DNA from 3 places in the Maccoyibacter intestinihominis genome. Region 3 is predicted to be linked to each of the others. Evidence: predicted binding sites of a transcription regulator. Region 3 holds the regulator's gene; each other region holds the start of a gene.

Region 1 (4,565 bases), on a different contig from region 3:
CATAGAGGGGAATACAAGGACAACAGCCGTTTTTTTAATAAAATATCTCAGGACACTGGGATTCGATGCAACGAACGAGATTTTTGCTGAAAATGCATGGTACTTTAGAAATGCACTTGTGCGGGCAAATTATAATAATCTAACTAAAGGTGTCCATGAGATGATGGAATGCTTAGAGTTGTTTTTGTGGAATCTGTTACTGGGTGAAAAAAATGAGCTTCGGAATCGAACGATGCATATCAATGGTAAGTTCTTCGTAGCGGAAGAAACGAATATTGGATTTGGAAAAGCGGACATTGGGACCGAAAAAGCAGAGATTGATAAATGGCGGGTAGATATGTTACCGGATATATCTGATAAGACCGTAGGGCATATCGAGATCTTATTTGAGAAATATGGAACAGAAGAGGTCTTTGGCAGAACCGGTGTAGAGAGCACGACCGGTTTGAGGTCAACGAGAGCATCAGAACTGTTAAAACTGTTGGTAGAAAGAGGACTTGTCGAAAATGTAAAGGGACAGGGGAAAGGAAAATATCGGTTTCGGGAATAAGGTGTGATATATAAAAAATGGGGCTGTCCACATAAAGTGTGACAGCTCCATTTTCTATGTCTATGTAAGAATCAAATTCTTAGAAGTCTGTTAAATCAGCAGCTCTTCTCTCTAAGAAAGCAGTCATTCCTTCTTTCTTGTCATGTGTAGAGCAGGTAATACCGAATAAGTTTGCTTCCATCTCAACTGCGTTCTGGATATCCATGTCATAACCATTGTTAATTGCAGCTTTTGCGATAGATACAGCATAGCTTCCTTTAGAGATGATCTTCTTAGCCATGTCTTTTGCAGTGCTCATTAATTCTTCCTTAGCTACTACTTTGTTTACAAGACCGATTCTGTAAGCTTCTTCAGCGTTGATGTTGTCACATGTGAAGATTAATTCTTTTGCTCTTCCCATTCCAACTAAACGAGCAAGTCTCTGTGTTCCACCGAATCCAGGGATGATTCCAAGACCTGTCTCAGGCTGTGCGAAAGATGCATTGTCAGAAGCGATGCGGATATCACATGCCATAGAAATCTCACATCCACCGCCAAGAGCGAATCCGTTTACAGCAGCGATAGTAACCTGACGCATGTTCATTAATTTGAAGAAAGGAACAGATGCTTTCATACCAAATGCTCTTGCCTCTGCAGCAGAGAAGTTAACCATTTCAGAGATGTCAGCTCCTGCAACAAAAGATTTGAACTCGTTGCCCTTCTTGTCAGGACCACCTGTTAAGATAACAACCTTAACATCATCTCTTGCTTCGATTTCTGTTAATGCTTCGTTTAATTCATCCAGTGTTTCGCTGTTTAAAGCATTTAATGCAGCCGGTCTAGAGATAGTAAGAACGGCAATTTCGTCTGCAACTTCAAGTTTTAAATTGTTCATGAAAAACCTCCTAAATAAAATGTCTTTGTGTACATTACTATGTAAGTTCATTCTATAACTTTGACAAAAAATTGTCAATCCTTTCCTGTACTTTTCTGCCCTTTCTAAATATGTTATACTGTATACATAAAAATCGTAGAAAAAATGGAATGAGGAAGCGAATGTTATCAGAAATCCAGTTAGAAAAAATAAATGAACCGTTACTGTCATGGTTTGAGACTCATAAAAGAGTTCTTCCATGGAGAGAAAATCCGACACCTTATCGCGTATGGGTGTCGGAAATTATGTTACAGCAGACCCGAGTAGAGGCCGTCAAGCCATATTTTGAACGTTTTACGAAAGAGCTGCCGAATGTCCGCCATCTTGCAGAATGTGACGAGGAACGTCTTTTAAAGCTGTGGGAAGGGCTGGGGTACTACAACCGCGTGCGGAATATGCAGATCGCAGCAAAAACAGTGATGGAAGAGTATCAGGGAAAACTTCCGGCAGATTATGAAAAATTGCTGACGTTAAAGGGAATCGGTCATTATACGGCAGGTGCAATTGCTTCGATTGCTTATGGGATACCTGTTCCGGCGGTGGATGGCAATGTACTGCGGGTCATCACAAGGATCACTGCCGATGATACAGATATTATGAAGCAGGCGTTCCGTACACAAATGGAGCAGCAGTTGAAAGAATCCATGCCAAAAGAAGCGGCAAGTGCTTACAATCAGGCATTGATGGAATTAGGAGCAACGGTCTGTGTCCCGAATGGGGAGCCGGACTGTGACAACTGCCCTGTACAAAATATCTGTATGGCTAAAAAAGAAGGGAGCCAGATGGCATATCCGGTGAAGTCCAAAGCAAAACAAAGACGGATTGAGAAAAAAACGGTTTTTGTAATCCGGGACGGCAGCCGTGTAATCCTGAATAAACGTCCGGAGAAGGGACTTTTAGCCGGACTCTATGAATTTCCAAATGTAGAGGGGCATCTGAGTGAAGAAGAGGCATTAGAATATGTAAAAGAAATGGGACTGCTTCCGATGCGGATACAGGAGTTAGAGGAGGCAAAACATATTTTTTCACATATTGAATGGCAGATGGCCGGTTATGTGATCAAGGTTGCACAGCTAGAGGAGGACGATTCGGGATTGCTGTTTTTAGAGGCAGAGGACTGCATTCAGAATTATCCGGTCCCATCTGCATTTGAACGATATAAGAAATATATACGAAAACTGTTTTAGGGATTATTTCGTAATACGATTCGGGTGTCAAAAGGCGGTTTCCAGTTTTTTGATTGGCAACGTGCACAAAGCCGAGTCTATTTTGTTCCGTTGTACGAAAATAAGAAAATCTAAGTCTGCCTGAGTTAGATTACGCTAGAGTGACGTGTACGTCTTAAACACCCCGTCCATGGGATGCTAAGACTTTTGCTGCCGTCCATGGCAGCAAAACACTATACATCAACAGCCAGACTAAGATTTACTAATTTTCTCCCAAAGTCACAAAAGCAGTCCCAGGTTTGTGCAAGTTGCCAATTACTAAGATGTGAGCCGCCTTTTGACAACCTAATGTAATAAAAAATACAGGCATTCTCATAGAATAGAATGTCCTGTAAAAGTCTTATAAAAAGAGGGAGCCGATGTCTTTCGACATCGGCATACATATGAAAAAGAATGTATTATAATGGATTTAACCTCATTACGCTGTCTAGTATATATGGCAAATGTGAAAAGATTGTGATTACATTATGATAAATAAGTAAAAAAAAAATGAACAAAAAATGAACAAATTATGTAAACCGAAATCCTAAAATATTCTTAAGTTTCCAGAAAGAAGTTGGAATTAGAAGCATGAGTGTGTATAATAGACGAAAGAGAGAGGGGCACATCGCCCGGAGGAAAGTAATATGTATGACAGCATTATCGTTGGCAGTGGAATTGCAGGAAGTACGGCGGCAAGGAGACTGGCAGAAGAAGGAAAACGTAACGTTTTAGTAATAGAGAAACGCAGCCATATCGGCGGGAACTGTTATGACTGCATGGATGAACATGGTATCTGGATCCATCAGTATGGACCTCATATTTTTCACACGGAAATGAAAGAGGTTTATGAATTTTTCTCAAGGTTTACCATGTGGACATCTTTCCGGCATGAAGTGGTAGCACAGGTGGGCGAGCAGTTGATCCCGGTTCCATTTAATCTGAATACACTACATATGGTCTTTGAAAAAGATAAAGCAGAGGAACTGGAAAAGAAGCTGACAGATACTTACGGTTATGGAAGTAAGGTCCCGATCATGGAACTTAGAAAAAGTGAGGATGCAGGGATCCGCGAGATCGCAGATTATGTCTATCAGAATATTTTCCTATATTATACAATGAAGCAGTGGGGACAGAAGCCGGAAGAGATCAGTGAGGAAGTAACCGGACGTGTACCGGTACTGATCTCGCGAGATAACGGATATTTTACGGACCGCTATCAGGGAGTTCCCAAGCAGGGATTCCACCGGATGTTCCGAAACCTGTTAGACCATCCGAATATTACGATCGTGTTAGATACAGATGCAAAAGAGATTTTAAAATTTCAGGAAGATGAGATTTTATTGCATGGCGAGCCATTTCAGGGTGAGGTGATCTATACGGGAGCAGTGGACGAATTATTTGACTGCTGTGATGGAAGACTTCCGTATCGTTCCCTGGATTTTGCATTTGAACATTATGATAGGGACTCCTATCAGGGCAGAAGTGTGGTCAATTATACGGTCAGTGAAGATTTTACAAGGATTACCGAGTTCAAATATCTGACGAAACAAAAAGACACGGATGGAACCACGATCGTGAAAGAATATCCGTTTGCATATACAGGGAAAGATGGAGAAATTCCTTATTATGCAATTTTAAATGAAGAGAACCGGAAGCTGTATGAGAAGTACCGAAAGCGGACGGAGCATTATAAGAACTTTTATCTGTTAGGAAGACTGGCAGAATATCAGTACTATAATATAGATGCCATGACAAAGAAGGCATTGGATCTAACTGAAAAAATTATCAATCAATAGGAGCAGAACAGATGAAATTATTAACGGTAGCTATCCCATGTTACAATTCACAGGATTATATGGAAAAATGCATTGATTCGCTGTTAATCGGGGGCGAG
Region 2 (4,565 bases), on a different contig from region 3:
TATTGCAACTGATGTGGGATAAGGCAAAAGATTTTTTACAGAGAGCATTTACGATCATATTTGTGGCAACGATCATCATATGGTTTTTACAGACCTTTGATACACGAATCAATGTGGTAACGGACAGTGCAAACAGTCTGTTAGCAGTGCTTGGAAGATGGGTAGCCCCGATTTTTACTCCGCTCGGTTTTGGAGATTGGAGGATTTCTACTTCGCTGATCACAGGATTTACGGCAAAGGAAGCCGTTGTAAGTACGATGAGCGTGTTGTGTGGCACAAGTATGTCCAATCTGCCGCAGACGTTGGGAAGCTTTTTCACACCGCTTTCCGCAGTCAGCTTTTTAGTATTTACACTGCTTTATACTCCATGTGTAGCAGCAATTGCAGCAATTAGACGGGAGATGGATTCTGCGTTACAGGCAGTCGGAATTGTAATCATGCAATGCGTCATCGCATGGCTGGTTGCATTTGGCGTATACCGGATCGGAAGTCTGCTATAGGAGGCAGGAAAAAGAGATAACATGAATATTTTGGACTGGATTTTATTAGGAGGCATCGGAGTGGCAGTATTTGTGGCTGTCCGATGCATTTGTAAGAAGCGTAAAAACGGGGATTGTATCGGTTGCAGCGGCAGTTGTGCCTCCTGCATGCGACAAAAAAATACGAAAAAATAGTATTAAATTTAGTACATGCACAAATTCCCTTGTCATAAGAGAAATCCTATGTTAGATTAGTATTAAGATGAAAGTGTTAAATAATTAACAATATTTTACATAGAAAACCATATGTAGCGAAATAGGAGGAAAGTATGAGAGGAATTCAGACACCGGTGTCGGAAATCAGACACAAAATTTTTACGGAAATTGCAAGGGTAGCATATGAATCAGAGAATATCAATGATTCTATTGAGGCAATTCCATTTAAAGTTTGTCCGGGAGATATTGCAAGCTACCGTGAGAGCATTTTTCATGAGAGAGCCATTGCATCTGAGCGGGTTCGTCTTGCCATGGGTATGTCACTCAGACCGGCAGATCATGTAGTGCATGTAACAAGCGGATTAGAAGAGAGTAATATTGCGGAAAAATATTATGAGCCGCCTCTTATGCAGGTCATTCCATCTGCCTGCAATTTCTGCGAGGACAAAAAATATGAAGTTTCTAATATGTGTCAGGGCTGTATCGCACATCCATGTATGGAGGTCTGTCCAAAGGATGCGATTTCCCGTGTAAAGGGAAAAGCCGTGATTGATCAGGAAAAATGTATCAAATGTGGTAAGTGTAAATCCGTCTGTCCATATGATGCCATTGCAAAAAAAGAAAGACCGTGTTCTATGGCATGTGGTGTAGGAGCCATTGGTACAGACCAGTATGGTCGTGCAAAGATTGATGCAGAGAAATGTGTTTCCTGCGGTCAGTGTATGGTAAGCTGTCCGTTTGGAGCGATTGCAGATAAGTCACAGATTTTCCAGTTGATTCGTTGTATGAAGCAGGGGGGAAACGTAATTGCAGAGGTTGCACCGGCATTTGTAGGTCAGTTCGGACCGGACGCAACACCAAGCAGAGTAAAAGCTGCATTGTTAGAGCTTGGATTCAGTGATGTTGTAGAGACTGCATTAGGTGCAGACATCGGAGCCGTTGCAGAAGCACATCACTATGCAAACCATGTAGCAACCGGAGAACTTCCATTCTTATTGACATCCTGTTGTCCTTCCTGGGCAATGCTTGCGAAGACACAGTTCCCGGATCTGATCGAGAGTGTATCTTCAGAGTTGACACCGATGGTAGCAACAGCAAGAAGTATCAAAAAAGAACATCCGGATGCAAAAGTCGTCTTTATCGGACCTTGTGCCGCAAAGAAATTAGAGGCAAGCCGCCGCGAGGTACGAAGCGATGTAGACTTTGTTATCACCTTTGAAGAATTGAGCGGAATGTTTGAAGCAAAAGGAATCAATCCGAATGATGAAAAAGGAGAAGGTTCTATGCACAATGCGACAGCAGCAGGACGTGGATATGCCGTTGCCGGAGGTGTTGCAGAGGCAGTTACAAACTGTATCCATGAATTCTATCCGGATATTGATGTTAAGATTGAACATGCAGAAGGTTTAGCAGAGTGTAAGAAAGTATTAATGCTTGCAAAAGCAGGAAAGAAAAACGGCTGCATGATCGAAGGAATGGGCTGTCCGGGAGGCTGTGTAGCAGGAGCCGGAACAATTCTTCCAATTGCAAAAGCAAAAGTTGAAGTTGAAAAAATGAAGAAAGCATCTTCCCGTCAGCTTCCACCGAAAGAATTAAGTGAGATTGAATTAGACTAAGCATTTTATTCGTATAAAGTCACAAAAACTGTAGAAAATACCGAACAGGGATTGAAAAATAAAATCCCCGAGGAGGTGTTGGAATGGTCAAGTGGTTTTATTATCCGAACAGGGAAAATGAAATTTCCAACAAAGGGTGGAAATTCAATATCACAGATATGAACGGAATGACGTATCGTGATGACTTGCAGTTTGACATCACAAATATGAATGGAATTACTGATCAGGATCATTTACGGTTTGATATCACAAATCTCAACGGGATATCAGACCGTGATGACATCAAATTTTCCATTACAAATATGAACGGACTGACAGTCTAGGAAAATCCGTTCCGACAGTTGATGAAACGCCATGAATGTTATATAATATTTCATGGCGTTTTTATCGTTTTATAGAAAATAGCTGTTTTACAATACAGAATAGACAGATGAGAATACCATATCACAACCGTAAACAGGAGGGAAACACCATGACAAAAGTAAGGACAAGATACGCACCAAGTCCGACCGGAAAAATGCATGTGGGAAATTTGCGTTCCGCATTGTATGAATTTTTAATAGCAAAGCATGCCGGAGGAGAATTTATGCTCCGCATTGAAGATACAGACCAGGAACGTTATGTAGAGGGAGCAACGGAGATCATCTACCGTACCTTAGAGACCGCAGGGTTAAAACATGACGAGGGACCGGACAAAGATGGCGGTTATGGCCCTTATGTACAGAGTGAGCGTATGAAGACCGGCATTTATCTGAAATATGCAAAAGAGTTAATTGAAAAAGGCGAGGCATATTATTGTTTTTGTGATAAAGAGCGCTTAGAGTCCATCAAGACAGAGGTCGTAGAAGGAAAAGAGATCACGATGTATGACAAACACTGTCTTTCTCTATCAAAAGAGGAGATAGAGGCAAATCTGTCTGCAGGAAAACCATATGTCATCCGCCAGAATATCCCAAATGAAGGTACAACGACCTTTCATGACGAATTATACGGAGATATTACCGTGGAAAATGCAGAGTTAGACGATATGATCCTGATCAAATCCGACGGATATCCGACCTACAATTTTGCAAACGTGGTAGATGACCATACCATGAATATCACACATGTTGTCCGTGGTAATGAATATCTGTCTTCCGCACCAAAATACCAGCGTCTGTATGATGCGTTTGGTTGGGAATCACCGGTTTATATCCATTTGCCGTTAATTACCGATGAAAACCATAAGAAATTATCCAAGCGAAGCGGTCATGCATCCTTTGAGGATTTATTAGAGCAGGGATTTTTACCGGAGGCGATCGTAAACTACATCGCATTATTAGGATGGAGCCCGGAAGATAACAGGGAAATCTTTACCTTAGACGAACTGATCCGTGACTTTGATTATCACAGGATCAGCAAATCCCCGGCAGTATTCGATATTGTCAAACTGAAATGGATGAATGGGGAATACTTAAAAGCAATGGACTTTGATGCATTTTATGAGGCAGCAGAGCCATATTTAAAGAAGGCTATTACCAAAGATTTAGATCTTCGCCGGATTGCAGAGATGGTCAAGACCAGAATCGAGATCTTCCCGGATATTGCAGAGCATGTGGATTTCTTTGAAGAAGTACCGGAATATGATATCAGCATGTATGCGCATAAAAAAATGAAGACTTCACCGGAATCTTCCTTAGAAGTCTTAAAGGACATCCTGCCACGCTTAGAGGCGCAGGAAGATTATTCCAACGATGCACTCTATGCAATGCTTTGTGAGTATGTAAAAGAAAAAGAATACAAGAATGGTTATGTGATGTGGCCGATCCGTACCGCAGTGTCAGGAAAACAGATGACACCGGGTGGCGCAACAGAGTTAATGGAAGTCTTAGGAAAAGAAGAATCCATCTCCAGGATCAAAGCAGCCATTGAAAAATTAGAAAAAGAATTATAAAAGAACCATAAAAATGAAATCATCTTTTAACAAACCTCAATCTGAGGCAATTACCCATGGGAAAGGACCGGCATTGATATTAGCCGGTCCCGGAAGTGGGAAGACTCTTGTAATTACCCAACGGGTGAAAAATTTAATCGAGAAACAACATATCAGACCATCGAATATCTTAGTCATTACGTTTACAAAAGCGGCAGCGACACAGATGAAGGAAAGGTTTACGATCCTGATGGGAGAGGGACGCTATCCGGTCACTTTTGGAACATTTCATGCCGTCTTTTTTTCTGTACTCAAAAATGCCTATCACTATACGGCACAGAA
Region 3 (4,565 bases):
GCGGTGTTACGATCAGATCCGTATGCGGACCTTTTAATATTTCTAATTCTTCGGATAACAGATTCAGTGCATCTGCATCCACAATGATCGGAACTGCCGCTGTCTGTATCGTGAGTTTTACAATCTGTCTTGCCGTGTCCGAGCGCCCCAGTCCCGGTCCAAGTACCAATACGTCTGCCCATTGTACTGCGGCGATCAGGGATTCTTTCAGATTCTTTTTTCCGTCATAGGTAACCGGGATTGCCTCCGGCAGCCTTGTAGTCAGCATCGTCCTGTTCTTTTCATGTGTAAAGACTTTGACCAGTCCGCAGCCGCTTAGATATGCCGCCTTTGCTGAAAAATATGCCGCTCCTGATATTTCTTCACTTCCGGCTATGACAAGCACTTTTCCGTAAGTTCCTTTGTTCGAATCTGCTTTTCTTTTTGGAAGTCTTGTTAAATCCTCTGCCTGTGGCATCAGCATCTGTGGCTCTTTTTCTAAAAAGCTCTCTTTTGTGATCCCGATATCTGCAATATGGATCTGCCCCGCCGCGTCTGCTCCCGGATACAGCCACAATCCTGTTTTATTGTATGCAAAGGTCACGGTGTGGTCCGCATAAAAGCAGTTTCCCATGACTGCCCCACTGTCCGCATGGATTCCGGATGGGATGTCAATCGCTATTTTTGTTCCTTCTAACCGGTTCATTTCTTCGATTGCTTCCCGGTGGATTCCCTCAACATTCCTTGAAAGCCCAATCCCAAACAGAGCATCTATGATCAGGGTATACGCAGTCTGTGCCTGTATCTGTGTCTGCATTTGTGTCTGTATTTGTGCCTGTTCTGAATCCGGCTCCTGCACGCAAAACTGCTCACAAAATCCCTCTTTTTGTTCCACGACTGGAATGCCATATGCTTTTAAGATATCATACTGCTTTTTCGTCTCTTCGGAACACTTTTCGGGATTTCCGATCAGCCATACCTCTACCTCATTGCCTTCTAAATAAAGCATCCGTGCCACTGCCATACCGTCTCCGCCATTGTTTCCGGTACCACAGACTACAAGTGTTCTCTTCGCATCTGCTGCTTCCTTTTTTATCATTTCCACAACACGCAGTGCCGCCCGTTCCATCAGAACAAGGGATGGCACTCCAAAGACTTCTATCGTATTCTTATCAATTTGCTTCATCTCTCTTGCATTCAGCAAATACTGCATTTTATCACTTCTCCCTTTTTGTAGGATTCCTAATGCAAAAACAACGCTCTACCGAACCGGTAAAGCGCCCGCTTTTTTATTCTTCTTCTTTTTTCTGTTCCTGTTCTTCTTCCTCTTTCAGGTCAAAGACATCTATGATCTCCGCACCAAAGATATCATGCATATAGGAATAGATTTCCTTACTGTTGATCTCACGGTTCTGCTTTTTGATGATATTCTTTTTCAGATCGATCCGCACCTGTTTGATCCAGGCATCGATTTCTTTGATCTCTTCATCATTTGTGCGAAGTTTCTCATAACAGAACTCCATGCTTGCTAACATGAGTCTTTCATTTGCGTCTTTGATCTGTTTTGGCAGTTCTAACAGTTCATCCTCACATGCTTCTATCTTTTCATTTACTTCGTTGATCAGGCGGGTGTTCTCATCCATGATCTTATCATTTGACGGTCGGTTACTCTGCTCATCACTCTCATCCATATGTGCAACAATGCTCTCCATCAGACTGGCTTTGACTTTTTTTAAGTCTTTGATATCCTGATTTGCCTGCCCCTGTCTGGCTATGAGATGATTCAATTCTTCTTCCGTACTCTGAATCTCGTCTGATTTTCCATGAATCGCAAACAGCCGGTGCCACTTCTGGTCTAAGACCAGAATCGGTACTTTCTTATTGATCAAGGCTCCTTTGAAATATTCTTTCTCTTTCATGTGAAATCCCCGTCCCTACTCTATTTTTCTTTTGCTGACTGATTTTTTACAATGTTATAGGACAACTGCATCAGACTGTCGGACAGATGAACGTTCTCTACTACCACGTCCTTATCTGTCAGTTCTAAATCCACATGTGCAAAATTCCAGATCGCATGTACGCCGGAATCCACCAGTTTCTTTGCAACTGCGTCTGCCTTTTGTTTTGGCATGGTCAATGCCGCAATATCCACATCGTGTGTCTTTAAGAAGTCTTCCATTTCATCAATCATATGAATTTCTATTCCACGCACTGTCTTTCCTTTCAGTGCAGGATTTACATCAAACAGGGCAATGATCACAAAGCCCAGTTTCTCAAATTTTACATAATTCGCAAGTGCCTGCCCCAGATTACCGGCTCCGACTACAATAATATTGTGTCTTTGATTTAAGCCTAAAATCTTACCGATCTCATCGTGCAAAAATTTTACATTATATCCATATCCCTGCTGTCCGAATCCGCCAAAGTTATTCAGATCCTGGCGTATCTGTGACGCAGTGACATTCATTCTGCTGCTAAGTTCATTCGACGAGATACGCTCTACGCCTTCGTCTAAAAGTTCCCCTAAATATCTATAATATCTGGGCATTCTGCGAATTACTGCCTGTGAAATCTCTTTTTCCACTTTAATTCCTCCTAAGCCAACTACATATATTATAAGCATTTGTAGTTTTACTGTCAATGTGTCAAAAATTTAACTATCTTCTGACAGCACTTCCCACTGCTCATACAGAGCTTCGAGTTTTTCAGAAAAAACGGCTCGTTCGCTTCCAAGTTCATTTAATTTTGCGGAATTTACTGCAATCGCAGGGTCCTGACACTGCTCATCGATCTCGGCGATTTTCTGCTCGCACATTTCAATCTCGGCTTCTACTTTTTGCAGTTCATTGGCAATTTTTCTGCGGCGTGCCTGTTCCTGCTTTTGTTTCTGCCAGTCCTGTTTGTTCTCTGTCTCTGCTTTTTCTTTTGAAACGGTTTCTGCATCTGACGGCGTTAACGTTTCCTGCTCTGTACGTTTTTCTATATAATAGTCATAATTTCCCAGATAATTTGTCAGCACTCCGTTAGACAGATCCAGTATCCGGTGTGCCGTCTTATTGATAAAATAACGGTCATGGGACACGAAAAAGACGGTTCCCGTATAGTGGTTCAATGCCGATTCCAATATTTCTTTTGAAAAAATATCCAAATGATTCGTCGGCTCATCGAGAATTAAAAAATTCGCCTTGCCAAGCATCAGCTTTGCCAAAGACACACGTCCACGCTCTCCACCACTCAGATCACCGATTCTTTTAAAGACATCATCATTGGTAAACAAAAATGCCGCTAAGGTATTTCGCACCTGTGTATTGTTCAGTTCCGGATATGCATCACTGATCTCTTCAAACAGTGTTTTTTCCATATGGAGTACCTGATGCTCCTGGTCATAATATCCGATATAGACATTGCTTCCAAGCCGGATGACTCCCGCATCCTCTTTGAGCATTCCGTTTAATATCTTTAAGATCGTTGTTTTTCCGGTTCCGTTGTTTCCGATCAGGGCAACATGCTCTCCACGCTTGATCTCAAAATCCAGATTTTCAAACAGTTTCTGGCTGCCAAAAGATTTTGCTAAACCCTCGACACTTAAGACATCATTACCGCTTAATATATTCGGCTCTAATGTGATCTTGATATCGGTATGTTCTTCCACCGGTTTTTCTAAACGATTGATCTTATCTAACAGCTTTTCACGGCTCTCTGCCCGCTTTATGGATTTTTCACGGTTAAAGGATTTCAGCTTGGTAATGACTTCTTCCTGATGTTTGATCTCCCGCTGCTGATTGTAATAGGCTTTTAGCTGTGCCTCGCGGACTTTTTCTTTTTTTACGGCATATTCAGAATAATTGCCTTCATAGACCTGCGCCTGATGCAGCGACACTTCAATGACTTTTGTCACGACACGGTCTAAAAAATAACGGTCATGGGACACGATGACTACCGCACCTTTGTAGTTCATCAAAAAGGTTTCTAACCATGTAATAGAGTTCATATCCAGATGGTTCGTCGGCTCATCTAACAGGATGATGTCCGGCTTTGTAACAAGCAGTCTTCCAAGCGCAACTCTGGTCTTTTGTCCTCCTGAGAGCTGGCTGATCTTCTTTTGATAATCTTCCTGTGAAAAACCGAGTCCGTTTAAGACACCGTAAACCTCACTCCGGTAACTGTAACCGCCCTCTAATTCAAACTGATGATGCATACGGTTATAGTCCTCTAAAAGTTTTTCTAATTCTGCCCCTTCTACATGATGCATCTGTTCTTCCATCGCACGGATCTTTTGCTCCATTGCGATCACATCACTCTTTACGGAAAGCAATTCTTCTTCAATGGTCCTGTCACCCTCTAAATCCTGATGCTGTGCTAAATAGCCTAAGGATTTACCTTTTGCAGTGATGACCTCTCCGGTGTCAGGAGTCAGTTCTCCTACTATGATTTTTAAAAGTGTGGATTTTCCGGCACCGTTGATGCCGACCACGGCTGCCTTTTCATGATCTTCAATATGAAAAGACACATTTTTTAGAATTTCGTCTGTTCCAAATGATTTGCTGACATTCTGAACGGATAGTATCATATTTCACCTCATTACC

The links. The regulator Rex, encoded in region 3, represses fermentation and respiration genes when NADH is low (regulators of the CRP and FNR family bind a similar motif). The targets are predictions, from matches to a motif close to ATTGTTAANTANTTAACAAT.
Region 1: a site for Rex is predicted at 1,484-1,503, ahead of WMO43_RS06040 (enoyl-CoA hydratase-related protein). Genes of this name have one in related genera too.
Region 2: a site for Rex is predicted at 747-766, ahead of WMO43_RS08200 (4Fe-4S dicluster domain-containing protein). Genes of this name have one in related genera too.

Annotation. Positions count from the first base shown of each region.
Region 1 is NZ_JBBMEX010000005.1:36,172-40,736, forward strand. Features, by position in the region: gene WMO43_RS06030 (hypothetical protein) at 1-5, shown strand, start outside; gene WMO43_RS06035 (hypothetical protein) at 161-550, shown strand; gene WMO43_RS06040 (enoyl-CoA hydratase-related protein) at 630-1,424, opposite strand; gene mutY (A/G-specific adenine glycosylase) at 1,586-2,650, shown strand; gene glf (UDP-galactopyranose mutase) at 3,316-4,467, shown strand; gene WMO43_RS06055 (glycosyltransferase family 2 protein) at 4,479-4,565, shown strand, end outside.
Region 2 is NZ_JBBMEX010000007.1:94,910-99,474, reverse strand. Features, by position in the region: partial or broken gene feoB (ferrous iron transport protein B) at 1-500, shown strand, start outside; gene WMO43_RS08200 (4Fe-4S dicluster domain-containing protein) at 809-2,311, shown strand; gene WMO43_RS08195 (hypothetical protein) at 2,395-2,634, shown strand; gene gltX (glutamate--tRNA ligase) at 2,784-4,244, shown strand; gene WMO43_RS08185 (ATP-dependent helicase) at 4,258-4,565, shown strand, end outside.
Region 3 is NZ_JBBMEX010000006.1:15,954-20,518, reverse strand. Features, by position in the region: gene WMO43_RS06885 (NAD(P)H-hydrate dehydratase) at 1-1,192, opposite strand, end outside; gene WMO43_RS06880 (hypothetical protein) at 1,269-1,898, opposite strand; gene WMO43_RS06875 (redox-sensing transcriptional repressor Rex) at 1,919-2,602, opposite strand; gene abc-f (ribosomal protection-like ABC-F family protein) at 2,633-4,549, opposite strand.